Regions from separate parts of the Megasphaera sp. UPII 135-E genome, predicted to be linked through region 3. Evidence: riboswitches for the same ligand, from Rfam matches in the RefSeq annotation. Region 3 holds a riboswitch; each other region holds the start of a gene.

Region 1 (6,265 bases), on a different contig from region 3:
TGATATACCATCGGCACCTCACACGTTTGGCACATAACGACAAATCCACATTTTCGACACATAACAAAAGTTGAAAATCCTCGTCGATTTAACAAAATAATCGCCTGTTCATGTGCAGCTAATGCCTTTTTTAACTTATCCATGAGGGTATATGAAAGGACACTATAATTTCCCATGTCCAACTCACTGCGCATATCCACTACACATACTGATGGTAAATTTCTTCCTGACACACGTTGCGATAATGATAAAAGAGTATATTTTCCCTGCAAGCTTTGATAATAGTCTGTAATTAACGGCGTGGCACTTCCCAAAACAACAGGACAGCCATAATAGGCAGCACGTTTCTGTGCAACTTTAACCGCATGATACCGTGGGGCTTCATCTTGTTTATAAGACGTATCATGACATTCATCTATAATAACTAATCCTAATTGCTGGACTCCCGTAAAGACCGCCGAGCGAGCACCAATACAAATATGTGCCAAGCCTTCTTTCATTCGCAGCCACGCTTCTTTGCGTTCTCCCTTAGACAATTTGCTATGCATAATGACCACTTCATCACCAAAACGTGCTAAAAAGCGCTGTACCATTTGCCCCGTTAAGGCGATTTCAGGAACTAAGACCAATACTTGCTTTGCTTTAGCCAGTACATCTGCCGTTAATTGAATATATACTTCCGTTTTTCCACTACCCGTTACCCCATGCAATACGTAGGTTTTCCCCTCTATATCTTGGCGTACAGTATGTATTGCCGACACTTGTTCACTTGTTAATTTCCATGGTGAATAAAAAGATGACATCCCCTCAGCTGAATTAGATTTCTTCAACCGTTTACTGATACCAATACACCCAGTTTGAGATAATGCGAATACCAGTTGACGCTGAAATCCATCCTGTGACAATTGTTCTAACGTACATTCTTTATGCTGTTCCATATATGCCAATAAAGCCTTTTGCCTTGGCCGGCGTACTAATATACCTTCATTATCCGCATGTACCCACTGTACTATCGTTTCTTGTTTATCGACAATATTATTTTTAATCGTAGCTCGCACACGAATAATATGTTGGTTAATAAGCCGCTCTATTGTGGGCTTACCAAAAATAGAAATAGCTTTTTCATACGAACACATAGAAGAAGAAATAGACTGCACAATTTTTTGATCATGTACATCAAGGTCTGTTATGCCCGTGTTCACAACAAGATAAGATTGACGAGTGATCCCCTTTTTTTCTACCATAAATAGACGAAAAGCATCAGCCATGGTACATAAATAATACGAATGAATCCAAAGTGCCGTTTGTACCATTTCTTCTTGAAATCCACTTTGCTGTGATAATACTTCTAATATTGCTTTTAAAGAAAAAGAAAAATCACGCTCATTTGCTTCTCTAATGCAAATAACAATACCTTCTTCTTTTCGATATCCAAAAGGAATTAATACACGACTACCAACAGTAATATTCAATCCTTCAGGTATGAGATAGGAAAACGTTTGTTGTAATTGTTTAGCCGTTGTATTAATAATAATATCTGCAATCATATTGTCGCCTCATCTGCACATAAAGATAAGGGCTTGATATACAAGCCCTTATTCATTTTATCATATTCACTTTATATTCTCTAGTATATATCAGCAATGCGTTTAATTATAAACCAGCTTCTTTACGCAACACATCTGCTTTATCCGTACGTTCCCATGGTAAATCTAAATCATTCCGTCCGAAATGTCCATATGCAGCCGTTTGTTTATAAATAGGACGTAATAAATCTAACATTTTAATAATGCCAGCTGGACGCAAATCAAAATGTTTTTCAATTAACTGTACAATTGTTTCGTTATCCACTTTACCTGTACCAAATGTATCTACATGGATGGATACAGGACGTGCAACCCCAATCGCATAAGCCAATTGTATTTCGCATTTATCCGCTAAACCTGCAGCGACAATATTTTTCGCAACATAGCGTGCCGCATATGCAGCGGAGCGGTCTACCTTTGTAGGATCTTTACCAGAGAAGGCACCACCTCCATGCCGTGCCATACCACCATACGTATCTACGATAATTTTACGACCGGTTAAGCCTGAATCTCCTTGTGGACCACCAATAACAAAACGACCCGTAGGATTAATAAAGAGTTTGGTTTTGTCATCAAATAACCCATCCGTTAATTCTGGTTTTAATACATACGCAATTAAATCTTTTTCAATTTGTTCACGTGTTACTTCTGGACTATGTTGTGTCGAAATAACAATCGTATCAATATGTACAGGTTTTCCGTCTTCATATTCTACAGTAACCTGTGTTTTGCCATCAGGACGCAAATATGATAAGGTTTTATTTTTACGAACTGCTGCTAATCGACGAGATAACCGATGTGCTAAAGAAATAGGCAAAGGCATATAATCATCAGTTTCATTTGTAGCATAGCCAAACATCATACCCTGATCGCCTGCACCAATAGCATCAAATTCATCTGTCTTACTTTCTTTATATTCTTTGGCAGCATCAACACCCATTGCAATATCGCCAGATTGTTCATCTAATGAAACAAGAATACCACAAGTATCACAATCAAAACCATATTTTGCCCGTGTATACCCAATATCACGCACAGTATCACGAATAATACGTGGAATATCAACATAACAACTTGTAGAAATTTCTCCTACCACATGAATAAGACCTGTTGTTAACACTGTTTCACATGCTACACGAGCATGTGGATCTTTTTCCAAAATCGCATCTAAAATGCCATCAGAAATTTGATCTGCCATTTTATCAGGATGGCCTTCCGTTACAGATTCAGAAGTAAAAAATTCACGATTTTTAGCCATTTTATTCCTCCTAAAAAAAATTCCCCTCTGGTAAGAGGGGGAACAATACCCATCTTCCAGTAGTATAACTGTTGGAATTAGCACCTTTCTATCGAAGGTTGCTGCGGCATCACAGGGCCAATCCCTCCGCCGACTCTTGATGGAACTATATTTCATTATACAAATTAAGTATATACTATGCCTATAAATAATGCAATAGTAAGTTTAATTTTTCTTTACCCTAAGCGTGCCGTTTTTCCCAAATAGAAATAGCTCGTTCCATAATAATCGTCGCTAATTCAAATTTATCCATTTTAGGCAACGCTTCTTGTGTACCATCAGCAAATAACAAGGTAGCAATATTCGTTTCGCCACGAAAACCGGCACCTTCCACACTGACATCATTAGCAACTAACATGTCTAAATTTTTTTTCTGTAATTTTGCCATTCCATATTCTACAATATTAGTCGTTTCTGCGGCAAAGCCCACCAAGATTTGCTGGTGCTTACGCTCACCTAAAGAATGCAAAATATCTGGATTTTTTTCTAATTTTAATTCTAACCGATCGTCTGTTTTTTTTATTTTATTTTTTGCCGGACAAGAAACACGATAATCAGCTACAGCTGCTGCTTTAATAACCATATCACAGTCATCATATAATTGGTCAACAGCGTCCTTCATTTCGCGTGTCGTTGTCACGTCAATACGTTTAGAAACCCCACGCGGTGTTTCTAAATTCGTTGCTCCCGTTATTAAGATGACTTCCGCACCTGTAAGTGCTGCCGCTTTGGCAATAGCAAATCCCATGCGACCGCTGGAATGATTACCTAAAAACCGCACGGGATCCAACGGTTCTCTAGTTCCCCCTGCTGTAACAATAACTTTTTTCCCGTAAAACGAGTCGTGCGACTAAGCTGAAATTCAATTTCTTTAATGATATCAACTGGTTCAGGCATTCTCCCCTTACCTTCAATACCACATGCTAAGTAACCACTATCTGGCTCCATGCTGAGATATCCATACTGAGATAGACGCTGTAAATTAGCTTGCACAATTTCATTAGCATACATATTACTATTCATTGCCGGTACCAATAATATGGGAGCTTGCGTAGCCATAATAACCGTACTCACTAAATCGTCAGCAATACCGTTTGCAATTTTACCAATAATATTTGCCGTAGCTGGCGCTACCACCACTATATCAGCCCACCGTGCTAACGAAATATGTTCCACATTAAATTCAGGCGTTTCGCCAAACAACGAAGTAGCGACAGGATTGCCGGAAATTTCTCGCAACGTTAATGGTGTAATAAATTCCGTTGCATGTGCGGTCATAATACATTTTACCTCTGCACCTTGCTTACGCAACAAACTAGTAATACTCGCTGCTTTAAATGCAGCAATTCCACCAGTAACGGCTAACACAACATGTTTATTTTCTAAAAGCATGATTGCCTCCTGATTATTTGATACTATTTTTGGGCGATTCAAACGTTATTTTACCTTCTTTGATTTCTTCCATCGCCAGGGAAACAACCTTATTCGTCGGTACATCCACTAACGGGGTGTCCCCACTAGTAATTTCCCGTGCACGCTTAGCGGCTAAGGTTACCAATGTATATTTACTATCTACTTTTTTGATTAAATCTTCTAAACTTGGCTTAATTAACATATTATCTCCTCCGTTTTAATAGGCATTTAAAATTTTTTCTCTTTTTTCTTGCAATCGTATTACCTTACATTGCTCGGCCTGAACAATAGCAATTGCTTCTTTGATAGCCTGAGATAAATCATTATTGATAATAAGATAATCATATTTAGAAATCCACTGCAATTCTTCTTTCGTTTTATGAAGCCTCTTACAAATAACTTCTTCTGTATCTGTATGGCGCTCACGCAAACGTTTTGCTAATATATCAAGGCTAGGTGGTACGATATAAATACAAACGCAATTTGGATATTGTGCACGAACCTGCATCGCACCTTGAATATCTATTTCCAATAACACATGTTTTCCCTGTGCTAATAGTCCATATACATGTTCTTTAGGCGTACCATAATAATGATCATATACCTTGGCATATTCTAAAAAAGCTTGCTTCTTTAATAATGTTTCAAATTCACTAGCCGAAGTAAAATAATAATCGACACCATCTTTTTCTCCTACCCGTGGTTGACGTGTTGTCATAGAAATCGAATAATTTACATTAGGAAAATTTTTACGTAATGCTTCACAAATCGTTCCTTTACCTGCACCAGATGGTCCTGAAAATACGATCAGCAATCCCGTATCTGCCATATCTTTCATCTCCTTATTCTACTGTATCTTCTGGCTCCACTGTAACAAGTCGATGCGAAATCGTTTCTGCTTGTAATGCCGACAAAATAATTTGTCCATTATCCATAATTAGTAATGCTCTCGTTTTACGACCAAACGTAGCATCAATTAATCGATTTCCTTCACGTGCTTCTTGAATCATCCGCTTAATTGGTGCTGATTCAGGACTAATAATGGCAACAACCTTATTTCCCATGACCATATTGCCAAACCCAATATTTAATAAATTAAAACTCATACGCTCACCATCACTCAATATTTTGTATTTGTTCTCGTATCTTTTCAATTTCATTTTTTAACAACATGACCCAAGCTGTTACGTCTATATCAGTTGTTTTAGAACCCAACGTATTGACTTCCCGATTCATTTCTTGTAACAAAAAATCTACCTGTCGGCCAATTGGTTTTTGTAAAGTCATGAGCTTTGTTAATTGTACCACATGGCTGCGAAAGCGTACAACTTCTTCTGTAAAATCAACCTTATCTGCATGAATCGCAACTTCTTGTAAAATACGATTTTCATCCATAGCATACTCTTTATTAGCAAAAATAGCTGCAATTTTTTCCATAAGTCGCAATTTATATGATTTTATAATATGCTCTTTCCGTGCGGTGATATCATCAATTACCTGTACTAATCGTTCACATCGTTTTTGAAGGTCTTCTTTTAAATGTGCCCCTTCTCTAAGACGCATGTCTAATACACCTTGTATAGCATCTTGCAACGCATCTGACAAAATGGAAGAAAATAATTGTTCTTCTTCCTGTGACCATACACGAGGTGCAATTGTAACCCATTCTGTTGATAATTGCATCACATCTTGCAACCGAATTGGTTCTTGTTCAAACCCCACTGATTGAGCCTTTTCTAACCCTTCTTTATAGGCTTGCAATAATCCCTTATGTACAATAACTTGTGGATTTTCCTGTTCGCCTTCTCGAATAGTGACATATACATCCACTTTTCCTCGAGAAATATGCTCTTTTAATTGTTTCCGAATTTGTTCTTCCCAAACCAAATATCGATGAGGTAAGCGTATATTAAATTCTAAAAAACGCTGATTAATCGTTCGTATTTCTATTTCTACTGCACACTGCTCC
Region 2 (6,265 bases), on a different contig from region 3:
CCTGATGATTGTTATGTGGTAGCTCCGAATCGATTGAATATAGATGTATTTGATTTTGATAATCCTGATGTATTATATTGCAAAGATTTACCTGATTTTATTGAACGTAACCATTTAAATCCTGATTTTGATGAATTAAATTTGCGTCATACTTTGGGAAGTTCCGATTATAAAGATGTGCAATATAATAATCCGCGTGCTTGGTATGTACAAAAATATTTTTCGGATACAACACGTTCTTATCATGAAAAATATCCCTTTGTAGATGATCCTGATTGCCCAGATTTACCTTTTATTTGTTATCCTAAGCAAAAGATTTCTATTGAAGATATAAAATGGGCTCTTTCATCTCATTATGAAGGAACTCCGTATGATCCATATGGAACCGGTAGTGAAGCTGATAGGAAAAAATATCGTGCTATTGGATTAAATCGAAATATGGAAGTACATGTTTTACAAATGCGTCCGAATGTACCTGCTGATATTTCTGGTATTCAATGGGTAGGTATGGCTTCTAATCCATATAATTGTATGGTGCCTTTTTATACAGCTATTTCAGATACGCCTGCATCATATCGGGATACACCTATAAAATATGATCCTAATTATATGTATTGGTTAATTCAAACAATGGCAGTTATTGGCGACCGTAATTATACATTTTTCGGTACTCAGCATTATGATTTTGAAAAGAAGATGAGTGCGACGTTACGTCACATGCAACAGCAATATGATAAGGAATTTATACAAAAGAACTTAAGTGGTATGGATGCCGTTGAATTTTTAACAAAAGCGAATCAAGAAATGGCAGATGCATTATTTGCTGCAGCAAAAGCGTTATTAGGAGATTTTGTTTGCACAGGTAGTCATAAAATGACATTGCGTTTTAATTTGGCCGATTAATAAAGAATAAAAAAGTGGTGAGTAAGCATGCTTACTCACCACTTTTTTTTATTCTTTATCTCTTGAAAGATCAACTTCTTTTAAAGGAATAATATGTGTTTTGTGTTTGAGTTTGTGATATAGAAAAACAATAAGAAAAATAGGAATACCGATATATACTACGGATGCACCATACCAGTCGATATGAGTGCCGAGAAAGGCGGAATAATTTTGTCCTGCCGTAATAATAATACACATCATGAGTGCCAATAGGGGACCAAAGGGAAATAAAGTTGCTCGATAGGGCAGTTTACGTAAGTCCTTTCCTTGTGCGATGTAAGCTCGGCGAAAACGATAATGGCAAAGGGCAATTCCAATCCATGTAATAAAACCGGCCATGCCACTAATGTTAACGAGCCAAGCATAAGCTTTTCCTTCACCAATAAGAGAAGTTAAAAAAGCAGCTAAACCAAAGGCAGCAGTAGCTATTAACGCATTTACAGGAACGCCACGTTTGTTTAGTTTCAAAAAACATTTTGGTGCTTGCCCTGTTTCCGCGAGGGCATATAGCATACGCGTTGAAACATATAAACCTGAATTTCCTGCTGATAAAACGGCTGTTAAGATGACCGCATTCATGATAGAGGCAGCGGCAACTAATCCAAACCGTTCAAATACTAAGGTAAAAGGACTAATAGAAATATTGGCAATATCCGTATTTAGCAAATTAGGATCGGTATAAGGAATTAAAAATCCGATGACAATAAATGAGCCAAAATAGAATAATAAAATTCGCCAAAAAATAGAATGAACCGCACGAGGAATGTTTTTTTCTGGATCTTCACTTTCACCAGCTGCAATACCAATCATTTCGGTGCCTTGAAAGGAAAAACCGGCGACCATAAATATTCCGAGCATTGAGGTAAAGCCGCCAACAAAAGGTGCATCTTTAATAAACCAATTGGTAAAACCAGGAGATTCACCAGGACCAATACCTAAAATAAGACAAGCCCCAGCAAAAAGAAAACTAAAACAGTGACCACTTTAATACCTGAAAATATAAATTCACTTTCACCATAGGAGCGGGTAGAAAGATAATTCAATAGAAAAAGGACTATTAAAAACAAACCACTCCATAGTGAGGCAGGTAATTCGGGAAACCAATATTTCATAATTAATGAGCCAGCGACTAATTCAGCGGCTAAGGTAATTGCCCAATTAAACCAATAATTCCAGCCTAAGGCAAAACCTAACGATTTATCTACATAGCGATTGGCATACGTTTCAAAAGAGCCGCTGACAGGTAAGTACGCTGCCATTTCGCCAAGACTAGTCATGAGGAAATATACCATAACCCCAATAAGTGCATATGCTACAAGGGCACCGCCTGGACCAGCAGAACTTACTGTTTCTCCACCAGCAACAAAAAGACCTGTACCGATGGCACCACCGATGGCAATCATATTCATATGACGTGCTTTGAGGCTGCGGCGTAATTTCTGTTTTTCGTCTTTCATATAATCACAACCTTTTACTATAATAAATAAAAACTACTTTTCTATTATACAGAAACTTCAATGACCTGACAATTAAAATGAGCGTAAAATACAAATTTAGCATTATCATTTCAGGTATTATATGGAGATAATAGAAAATAAGGGAAGGCCAATAAAAAAAACACAACGCAGATATAAATATCTGCGTTGTGTTTTCTTTTGGCGGAGCGGGTGGGATTCGAACCCACGAGACCTTTCGGTCCAACTGATTTCGAGTCAGCCCCGTTATGACCACTTCGATACCGCTCCATATGACGCTTTGTTATTTTAGCATAAAAATATAGTAGCGTCAATTATAAAATATTTAATATGTATAACTAAATAGATTACTTTTTATTTTTTTTATTAGAAGCGTAATCGCCTATGCTTTGAATGAGATTTACTCCGACGATTAAAATAATAATAGTAATTAACATGATATCGCCTTGAAAGCGTTGATAACCGTAACGAATAGCAATATCACCTAAGCCGCCACCACCAATAGCACCAGCCATAGCAGAAGAACCAATTAAATTAACGATTAATACGGTAACGTTATTAATAATTGTCGGTAGTGCTTCCGGTAATAATACTTTGCGAATAATTTGAAAAGGGGAAGCACCCATAGATTCAGCGGCTTCGACTAATCCAAAATCAACATCACGAATAGACGTTTCCACTAAACGACTTAAAAAAGGAATGGCAACGATGGTTAAGGGAACACAAGCAGCAGTGGTGCCAATAGAAGTACCAACGACTAGTCGTGTAAAAGGAATAATCGCAACCATTAAAATAATAAAGGGAATAGAGCGAATAATATTAACGATAGCTCCTAATATTTGATGAATATGTTTATGTTGTAAAATATGATTTTTTGATGTTATAACTAATGTAACTCCCAAAGGAATACCGATGATAGCGGCAATGATGGTAGAAACAATCACCATTATTAATGTTTCTTGAATTCCTTGGAGCATTAAATCAACAATTTCTAGGGACATATCCTAACACCTCACTTTTTACGGGTAATGTTTTGATATAGGAATAGGCTTTTGCCTGTGTTTCCATATCGCCTAATATAATAATAACTAAATAGCCAAAGCGTTCGTTTTGGATATAATCAATATTGCCATATAATACACTAACATTAATATTGAACTTGCGAACCACTGAAGCAACCAACGGATCACCTGTTAAAGCACCTTTAAACCGCAAACGCACAAGCATGGAAAGGTTTGGCGCAGGTTGGGGAGAAATACCTAATTTTTTTAGTCCTTTTGGTAACTCCATATTAATAACTGATTTCACAAATTCTTGCATCGTTTCTGATTGAGGATTCGAAAATACATCCACCACACGACCGGATTCTTTGATGATACCGCCTTCAATAACGGCAACACGATGGCAAATATCTTTTACAACGCTCATTTCATGTGTAATTATAACAATGGTTATGCCTAAGCGCTTATTGATGTCTTGTAATAAATCTAAAATCGATTTTGTCGTTTGGGGATCTAATGCTGATGTAGCTTCATCACATAACAAAATTTTAGGATCGCTTGCCAATGCCCGCGCAATACCGACTCGTTGCTTTTGACCACCTGAAAGTTGGGAAGGGTAATTATATTTACGATCAGTTAAATTTACCAGTTCTAACAAATCGGATACCTTTTTCTCGATGGCTTCTTTGGAGGCTCCAGCTAATTCTAAAGGAAAGGCAATATTTTCAAATACCGTTCGAGAGGATAATAAATTGAAGTGTTGGAATATCATACCAATATGTTTTCGTTCTTCTCGTAATTGAGCTTCCGTTAATGTGGTTAAATCTTTACCGTCAATAATGACGTTTCCCTCGGTTGGTTTTTCTAACATATTAATACATCTAACTAGTGTAGATTTACCGGCACCACTTTTGCCAATGATACCAAAAATTTCACTGTCTTCGATAGTTAAAGAAATACCTTTTAAAGCATTTACTTTTGCCTTACCGCTATATGTTTTGGTGATATTCTCTAAACGAATCACAGTATCAACTCCTTTTTTTTAATAAACAAATAAAAAAGACCATCAACAAGAATGATGGTCTGTATTCTCACATAACATCATCTGCCGGAATGTTCCGTTGGATTTGGCACCTTCCCAAACTGGGGGTTGCCGCAACGTCATAAGGCCAGTCCCTCGGTTGCTCGCGATGAATTAAATTTATTGTTTGAGTTATTCTATCATTTTAGATTATTTTTGTCAACGCAAAACTACTGCTTTTAAGTGCTTTTGAAAAAATTTCTTTTTATTTGTATGTATAATAGTGATATGGTATAGTATAATTAATTGGTAAAGATAAGAAAAAATGAGGTGAAATAATGTTTACTATGTTTATTGAGGGGGCACAGCAGGATATAAAGTTAATACTTATTCCTGTTATCATTTCTGCAATATTTCGATTTCTTTTTATTTATCTTTATGGAAATGGTGAAAAAAACGCTCTATATTATAAAAAAAGTTCGTCTATCCCTGTGGTTTGGATTTTTGTGGGGGCTAGATTTTCATGCTTATGTATATTTATTATCGTTATTATGTATTACTATTCCTAGTGTTTTCGTGGTTTCATATGCAAATATAGCGGATTCTTTACGCTGTTTATGGGTGGTAGTATATGCTTTATGTTTATATGTGGCATTTATGGGGAAGATGATTTTTTATGGAGAATTTCATGATATTTACAATCAAACGATGTTATTAGGAAAAAATGCAGATAAGGGTAATTTTGTCGATATCTTTTTACATCAATACCATGGATGGATAATTTTACTGGGGATCATTCCGTATAGTATAATTGTTTATTTTCTTACTGCTGGTATTTTAGTTACACCTGTTATTCCCTATCTTTTGATTGATAATACTTTCCTTCGCTATCTTGTTAACTTTTTCTTTTTTGTCTTAGCTGGGGTGGGATTCTATTGGATTCGATACGGCGGACATTTATCTCATTTGTTTAAACCATCTAGGAATAATATGCCTACGTTGTTAAAAAATGATCCATTTTTTTCTAAAGCAACTGTTGATGATTTGATTGCGATTGAATTAGTATTGAAACAGCAAGAAAAAAAGATCTTAAAACATACGGAGGAAGAGTCAACTCAAATATTAATCCCGTTATTTGGCAAAACAGATCAAATGAAAAATCGTGATTGGTCGTTTTTTCTGCGTCATGCTAAGGGTGCAAAAATACGAAAACCAAAGCATATATATTTCATTGTAGGAGAAAGTTATACGCAAGTTCCTTTTGATGAGAAATACAAAGACCTGCATTTAGTAGATGGAGGAAAGGCATTTAGGCAAAGTGAACATACGATAGCGGTATCTAATTTTTTACCGGCAGGCTTGATTTCACAGCCGTCACTTGCAAGTTTATTCTCAGGTATTTTTGATGCTAATTTTGAAATTAATGAAATGCCCATATTTCAGCGAAAGCAAGTACCGACTGCATTTGCGGCACAAATGCAAAGATTGGGCTATCATACGGCCTATTGGTATGGCGGCAATACGGCTTGGGCTAGTCTTGGCCGGTTTGGGAAAGCACAAGGGTTTGAAATACAGAAAGGGGCCCCTGAATTTTGCCCTAGTAATTCACCTCATACGTGGCTTGGTATTTATGATCACATATTTTTTGAAGGGTTATATGAAGAAATTTGTAAACTGGATCCAGAAATCCCTATGTTCCATCTCATTTATACGACATCAAATCATCCCCCTTATACGATTCCAGTGGGTAAATTCGGATTTGATCCAGATCGGATTATGCCTAATTTATCAGCGGATATTCGACAGGACTCAAAATTATTAAATAA
Region 3 (6,265 bases):
TACAACTGATACACGATATTTCCCCCTCAACAACTGGACTAATTTTACTTATTCAACCTTTATTAATGAGCCTCTTCTCTACGCCAGCAGGAATCGCTTCTGATAAATACGGATGCCTTATCATATCAACATTAGGTATGATATTATCAACACTAGGATTACTTGGTTTCGCCTTTATTCCTCAATGCTCTATCCCTTTAATTATTATTTTTCTCTGCTTTACAGGTGCTGGCTCCGCCCTTTTTGGGGCTCCTAATAACAAAGCGATTATGCAAGCCGTATCACATGAACACCACAGTCTAGCTGCTAGTACCTTAGCATTATCAAGAACCGTAGGTCAATCGCTCAGTCTCGCTCTCGTAACGTATATATTAGCAGGTTTTGCCTTACAGACCACTAATAACGCCCTTGTCTTATCCGCAGCACTACATCTCTTATATATCCTATTTGCAGGATTATCACTATTGGGAACCATTATCTCCATGTACGTATTAGTTAAAAGATAACACTTACTTTTTTCTCTTTTTTTGATATACTATTACTATATATTCATCAGAAAGGAGATCTCCAATGAAAAAACAATTAATAACTGGAGCAATTGCATTATCCGTTATCACTTGTAGTGGTATCGCTACTACACAAGCTTTTAATTTTGGTTCCCTTTTAAAATTAGGCGGTGTTTCCGTTCTGGTAAATCGCTACGGCGAACAAATAAATACCGTCCTAAATAATGTATTAATTAAAACCGGTGCTGGCACCAATTATGCCACCAAAGTAGTTCCTGTCCTCAGTGTCGGTACGGGCAACTATATTGGTGCAGTTCAAGTAATTGGTCCCCAAAAGCAAGTACAAAAAGTAAAGGCCGTAGGTCAACTAGAGGCTAGCATAAATGGAATTGCTCGTGCTAATACCTATATTCCATTAGCTAGTACTAATATAACGAATCTCAGCCGTGTTGATGGCGTTGGAGTTTCTGCTGTCGTTGACTTGAAATTGTAACTAATTTGTATAAATTTATAAATTGACCTTATCACAAACCTATGATAAGATACAAAACAACAAAAGCATACCGTCTTTTCATCAAGAGCAGTTGAGGGATTGGCCCGATGAAACTGCAGCAACCCCCCTTTCCAACGGGATAGGTGCTAATTCCTACGGTGTATACCGGCAGATGAACGAATAACAAAAACCGTCATCTGTATGACGGTTTTTTGTTATTCATTTTATGCGAAAGGATTTGATTTTATGAACAAACTTATTCAAAAAATTGCCTCTACTATTTTAATTGCCGCTTGCTTATTAGCAGCTGGTTGTGGATCTCAAACCACCTCAACCAACGAAGTAAGTATTGGCGTTACGGCCGGTCCGCAAGCAGAAGTAATGGACGAAGTCGTAAAAGAAGCTGCAAAGCAAGGCATTAAAATCAAAGTCGTAGAATTTAATGACTATGTACAACCGAATAAAGCTTTAGCCGAAAAAGATATTAATATGAACTCTATGCAACATCAACCATATTTAAATAATGTCATCAAAAAAGAAGGACTTCCCCTTGTTTCTATTGGCAAGACCATCATTTTACCCATGGCCGTCTATTCTCACACTTATAAAAAGATAGCCGATATAGCTCCTGGAACAAAAGTTGCTATACCTAATGATCCAACAAACGGTGCACGTGCTTTATTACTATTACAAAAAGCAGGCTTAATTACCTTAAAAAATGGGAATGATATATCCGCTTCTGTACGGGATGTTGTGAAAAATCCGAAAAATTTAAAATTTATTGAATTAGACGCAGCACAAATTCCTCGTTCCCTCGATGACACAGGTATTGCTTGCATTAATACAAACTATGCTATTCCAGCTGGATTAAATCCACAAAAAGATTCACTCCTCATAGAAAGTAAAGATTCTCCCTATGCAAATGTATTTGCCGTTCATACGGGCGATGAAACAAACGAAACCTATAAAAAGATTGTTTCAATTTATCAATCTGAACCAATTCGTAAATTTATCAACAATCAGTTCAAAGGTGCTGTTCTCCCCGCTTTTTAATCAATCTATACAAGTATAATCAATGACATTCAAAAAAGACAAACGTTCACTTTTATGATATACTAATTACATTAACAACATAATAGCTGTTAATGATCGATAGATAAGGAGTGAATAGGATGAACATTATAAATGCTACAACAGAAAATTTTGATCAACTTGTTTTACAAAGCAAAGGCTCCGTGATTGTTGACTTTTGGGCTACCTGGTGTGGTCATTGTACCACCATGCTCCCCATTGTAGAATCTATCATAGCGGATCATCCTGAAGTTACGCTAGTAAAAGTAAATGTAGATGAACAACCCGCCTTGGCAATGCGATATGAAGTGAATGTAATTCCCACGTTATTATTTGTAAAAGATGGGTCTATACAACATACCACAATCGGAGATCAAACAAAAGAATACTTAGAATCACTATTATAAAAAAGAAATAAAAAAAAGAAACAGTATCGAAAAGATACTGTTTCTTTTTATATATATATGTGTTAGAGAGGTATGAATCAACCATTTTCAACGCTATTTATTATGCTTGTGCAGCAGCTTTGCCCAATGCTTCGCATTCTTCTGAATTATTCGGTGTTTCATTAACAATAGCTGTACCGATAACCGTAGCACCTGCATCTTTTACACGTTGTTCCCATGCATCCATCCATTCGCCAGTACCCCAGCCATAAGAGCCAAATAAGCCTACTTTTTTACCGCTTAATTTGGGTAATAAATCAGCAACAAACGGTTCTACTACAGTTTCTTCTAATTCTTCTGCTCCCATTGCAGGGCAGCCTAATAAGATAACATCTTTAGATGCTACGGTATCAACATCCGTGTCATCAAACAAAACTGATTCAACTTCTGCACCTGCTGCTTTTGCTGCTGCTTCAATTTCTTGGGCCATTGCTTCCGTGTTACCAGTGCCACTCCAATATACGATTTCTACCATAACAAAATTCCTCCTTACGCTACAATGAGCGATTCTAATGATGTCCCCACAGCAAGCTGCCTACTATAGGTTCGACGACAACATTCAAACTTACGGAACAGTTGCATTGCCTTTTCCGTATCACCATAAACTTTCCATTCTCCACATAATTTAGCATGACAACCTCTGTGTTGAATAAAACCACAAACATCATCTAAAGGATAGCCTAGAAACAAGCCTAATTCATGAGGAAAACAATCACCTACAGCAAACCGTTCTGACAAATGCTCCAACATATCTGCTAAGGGAATACCTGGAGTATACCCATAAGCTTGCAAAAAACATTGAACTGCGTTTTCTTGCAAATGCTGCTGTACCATACATGGTCTATATACATATAACAACGTGCGTTGTGGACAACCAAACAAAATCTTAAAATGAAGTTGTTTTTCATTGAATTTTAGATTATACTGCTCAATGATAGCGGTATAATCCTTTTCTTTAGGACAACAGGGGAGACACAATAAAGTACCCATTTTTAATCCTGCTAAGGTCGCAGAACAATAAGAAATGAAGAAATTATCTAATTCCATATACTTTCTCTCCTCTCATGACCTAAAGATAATATACCAATAATGTAAATCATTGTCAATACATGGTATCTTGCAAAAAAAATATTCCCTCTAATTCAGTCAATCACGCTAAATAAAATAAGTTTTATTTCTCTATATTAAAAATATTTTACATATAATACCTTTGTTTACATGCTTATTTTTTCTTCTCCCTTCCTAATAAGGGTAGATTTTCCAAAATGGAATCAAGTATAATAAAAACATATAATGCTATTATTGATTATATATCTTATTTAAAAGTACACCTATACGCTGTATCTACCTACTAAAAGGAGTTTGTTATGCCAAAAAAATGGGATGTTATTCTAATTATTACCTTACTTTTGTTATCACTCATTCCGGAAGGAATATTCGTATTACAAAAAACGACCCATCCTGTACGCACGCATGCGGTCATCCATGTAGATGGAGCCATTTATAAAACCATTCCCCTAACGGGTCATAAAGGAACCTTTCTATTTACTATCCATACATCCAAAGGCTATAATACGGTTGTCGTAAAAAATGAATCAATCGGCATTACCAATGCTAATTGCCCTGATAAATTATGTGTCCATCAAGGATTTATTTCTCAAGTAGGTTCAACCACTGTTTGCTTACCTCATCGGGTATTAATTGAAATCAAATCAGATCAAACCACCACTCCCGATATTATTCCTGCACATTAGAGGTGATTATCCATGAACAATACCTTTCGCATTATTTTACTAGGAATATTTGTCGCACAATCATTAGTTTTATACATCATTGAAGGCTTTATCCCTATCCCCTTTATCGCACCTGGTGCAAAATTAGGCTTAGCCAACTTAATTACAATCATCGCTTTATATTCCTTACCTCGAAAAAAAGATGTCTTTTTTATCGTCCTATTACGAATTATTTTATCCGCAGCTTTTGCGGGTGGAATAAATACCTTATTATATAGTATTGCCGGTGGCGTATGTAGTCTTCTCAGTATGCTACTCTTACAAAAAACTCGCCTTTTTTCACTATTCGGTATTAGTGCAGCTGGAGGAATATTTCATAACGTGGGTCAAGTCATTGTAGCAGCTTGTATCGTAGAAAACATTCATATTTTTCTCTATTTACCCGTTTTATCACTTGCCGGTGCTGGTACCGGCATTCTCCTCGGTATCATCGCAACTTTTACCCTACAACATATAAAAAAATTGCCCTTAATAAAGCGCCTTCATACCTTATCTTAACTATTTGTTATATATAATAAAAAGAATGCTAACCCATATGGGTCAGCATTCTTTTTATTACAAACACAAAATCAATATACACCTAATACCTAAGAAACCTGCACACCATATTCATCTACAATCGATAGGTTACAGATAATCGCACATAATCTCCTAAAGAGAAATTTTCCGGCGTATACAGCGTATCCCGTTTTTGCAACCCTTTGGCGCCAAACGTATAGAACCCTTGCAACAACATCTTTTTCTTAGGTACATAGCTAAAACCAAACGTAAACGAACGAATACCGTCCAAATACCGATCGGGTACATCTGCTCCCGTGCCACCAAAGAAAGCACCATGAGCAAACGCCTTATAATCAAGATAAGCCTGCCAACTTCCCCGGCGTTCCGTATCCGCCCGGCCTATATCCAGCCGTACTACGCCGAAAGCGGGAGCCGTTCCCGTGTCGGTAGGCACACCGTACATATGACCGCCGTGGAAATATTTACCCAACGAAGAGAAATTCATACCATACTCAGCCGAAAAAGCGGCATGATTTCCTAACTTCGTCTGTATACCTAAGGCCAATACATTCACGCCATTCATATCGGTTCCCTGCACGGTCTTCGTATCACCTACTGAACGTACATGCCATACTTCCAACCCTACTGTCGGCGTGATCTGTTTCTTAATTTGTACAACCCCCGCTCTTTTGATAGCAGGGATTTGATCTTTTACCAGCAAGTATCCTTCTTGAATGATGGACTTGGGTCCTCCCGGCAGTGGCACAGGAGCCCCCTCCATAGGACCATAGCTGCCATCATGAAGCAGGTTTGAAAACAATTTAGAAACTGCACCGGCTCCGTTCCGCTCAGCATACCCCGGTGTTTTATCGTCCATAGCATACGCATGGTTTCCCACGTAAGCGGCAAAGAATTTATCCATCTGCTCTTCCTTCGTCAGCACTTCTCCCGTTCTTGCATTGATAAATTCAAATTTCGTCTTTTTTACATTTTTATAATAATCAACGATACCATCATAGATATCTTCCATCATAATCCGGATATTCTTTTCTTTCATCTGCTCTTCGATACTGAAATGTCTTTCCGGTACTTTAATGACTTGCCTGAAACCTGACCAATCCGCTCCCCATGAAGTCTTAGGCATCGGGTCCTGTACCACGGCCTCTCCATACCTTCTCTTCGTCCATTCATCTCCGACTTTTCTTTTCTCGTTTCTTTGGGAAGTGAAGGAATACCAATCTTCAATCGTCCCGTCAGGAAGCCGTACCTGGGCATCCGCATAAGCAAAAGGTCGATAAGGCCATTCTTTACCGAAACTCCCATGACTCATATTATACATCATTTGATCATAAGCAGACCGGTAAGGAAGTCCTGCACTTTCCATTTTCTGTTTTCTTGCCTCTGCATCGGGATAGTCAATCTTTTTCAGAATTCCTAATAATTCCCGGGCCACAC

Evidence for each region. A riboswitch is a leader RNA that binds a small molecule or an ion and turns the genes downstream of it on or off. The one in region 3 is predicted to bind S-adenosylmethionine.
Region 1: linked by a shared signal. The riboswitch ahead of metK (methionine adenosyltransferase) and the one ahead of HMPREF1040_RS00710 (MetQ/NlpA family ABC transporter substrate-binding protein) in region 3 are both predicted to bind S-adenosylmethionine.
Region 2: linked by a shared signal. The riboswitch ahead of HMPREF1040_RS04445 (methionine ABC transporter ATP-binding protein) and the one ahead of HMPREF1040_RS00710 (MetQ/NlpA family ABC transporter substrate-binding protein) in region 3 are both predicted to bind S-adenosylmethionine.

The regions. Positions count from the first base shown of each region.
Region 1 is NZ_AFUG01000032.1:2,957-9,221, reverse strand. It holds gene priA (primosomal protein N') at 1-1,547, opposite strand, end outside; gene metK (methionine adenosyltransferase) at 1,654-2,844, opposite strand; SAM riboswitch class I at 2,891-2,990, opposite strand; partial or broken gene coaBC (bifunctional phosphopantothenoylcysteine decarboxylase/phosphopantothenate--cysteine ligase CoaBC) at 3,065-4,275, opposite strand; gene rpoZ (DNA-directed RNA polymerase subunit omega) at 4,289-4,498, opposite strand; gene gmk (guanylate kinase) at 4,514-5,125, opposite strand; gene remA (extracellular matrix/biofilm regulator RemA) at 5,139-5,402, opposite strand; gene HMPREF1040_RS04365 (YicC/YloC family endoribonuclease) at 5,413-6,265, opposite strand, start outside.
Region 2 is NZ_AFUG01000032.1:14,324-20,588, forward strand. It holds gene HMPREF1040_RS04425 (C69 family dipeptidase) at 1-903, shown strand, start outside; partial or broken gene HMPREF1040_RS04430 (amino acid permease) at 952-2,399, opposite strand; tRNA gene HMPREF1040_RS04435 (tRNA-Ser) at 2,599-2,687, opposite strand; gene HMPREF1040_RS04440 (methionine ABC transporter permease) at 2,765-3,418, opposite strand; gene HMPREF1040_RS04445 (methionine ABC transporter ATP-binding protein) at 3,399-4,442, opposite strand; SAM riboswitch class I at 4,517-4,615, opposite strand; gene HMPREF1040_RS04450 (LTA synthase family protein) at 5,097-6,265, shown strand, end outside.
Region 3 is NZ_AFUG01000006.1:21,999-28,263, forward strand. It holds gene HMPREF1040_RS00700 (MFS transporter) at 1-506, shown strand, start outside; gene HMPREF1040_RS00705 (hypothetical protein) at 571-999, shown strand; SAM riboswitch class I at 1,075-1,178, shown strand; gene HMPREF1040_RS00710 (MetQ/NlpA family ABC transporter substrate-binding protein) at 1,246-2,052, shown strand; gene trxA (thioredoxin) at 2,172-2,477, shown strand; gene HMPREF1040_RS00720 (flavodoxin) at 2,578-2,991, opposite strand; gene HMPREF1040_RS00725 (DUF3793 family protein) at 3,006-3,563, opposite strand; gene HMPREF1040_RS00730 (NusG domain II-containing protein) at 3,884-4,270, shown strand; gene HMPREF1040_RS00735 (Gx transporter family protein) at 4,283-4,807, shown strand; gene HMPREF1040_RS00740 (TonB-dependent siderophore receptor) at 4,923-6,265, opposite strand, start outside.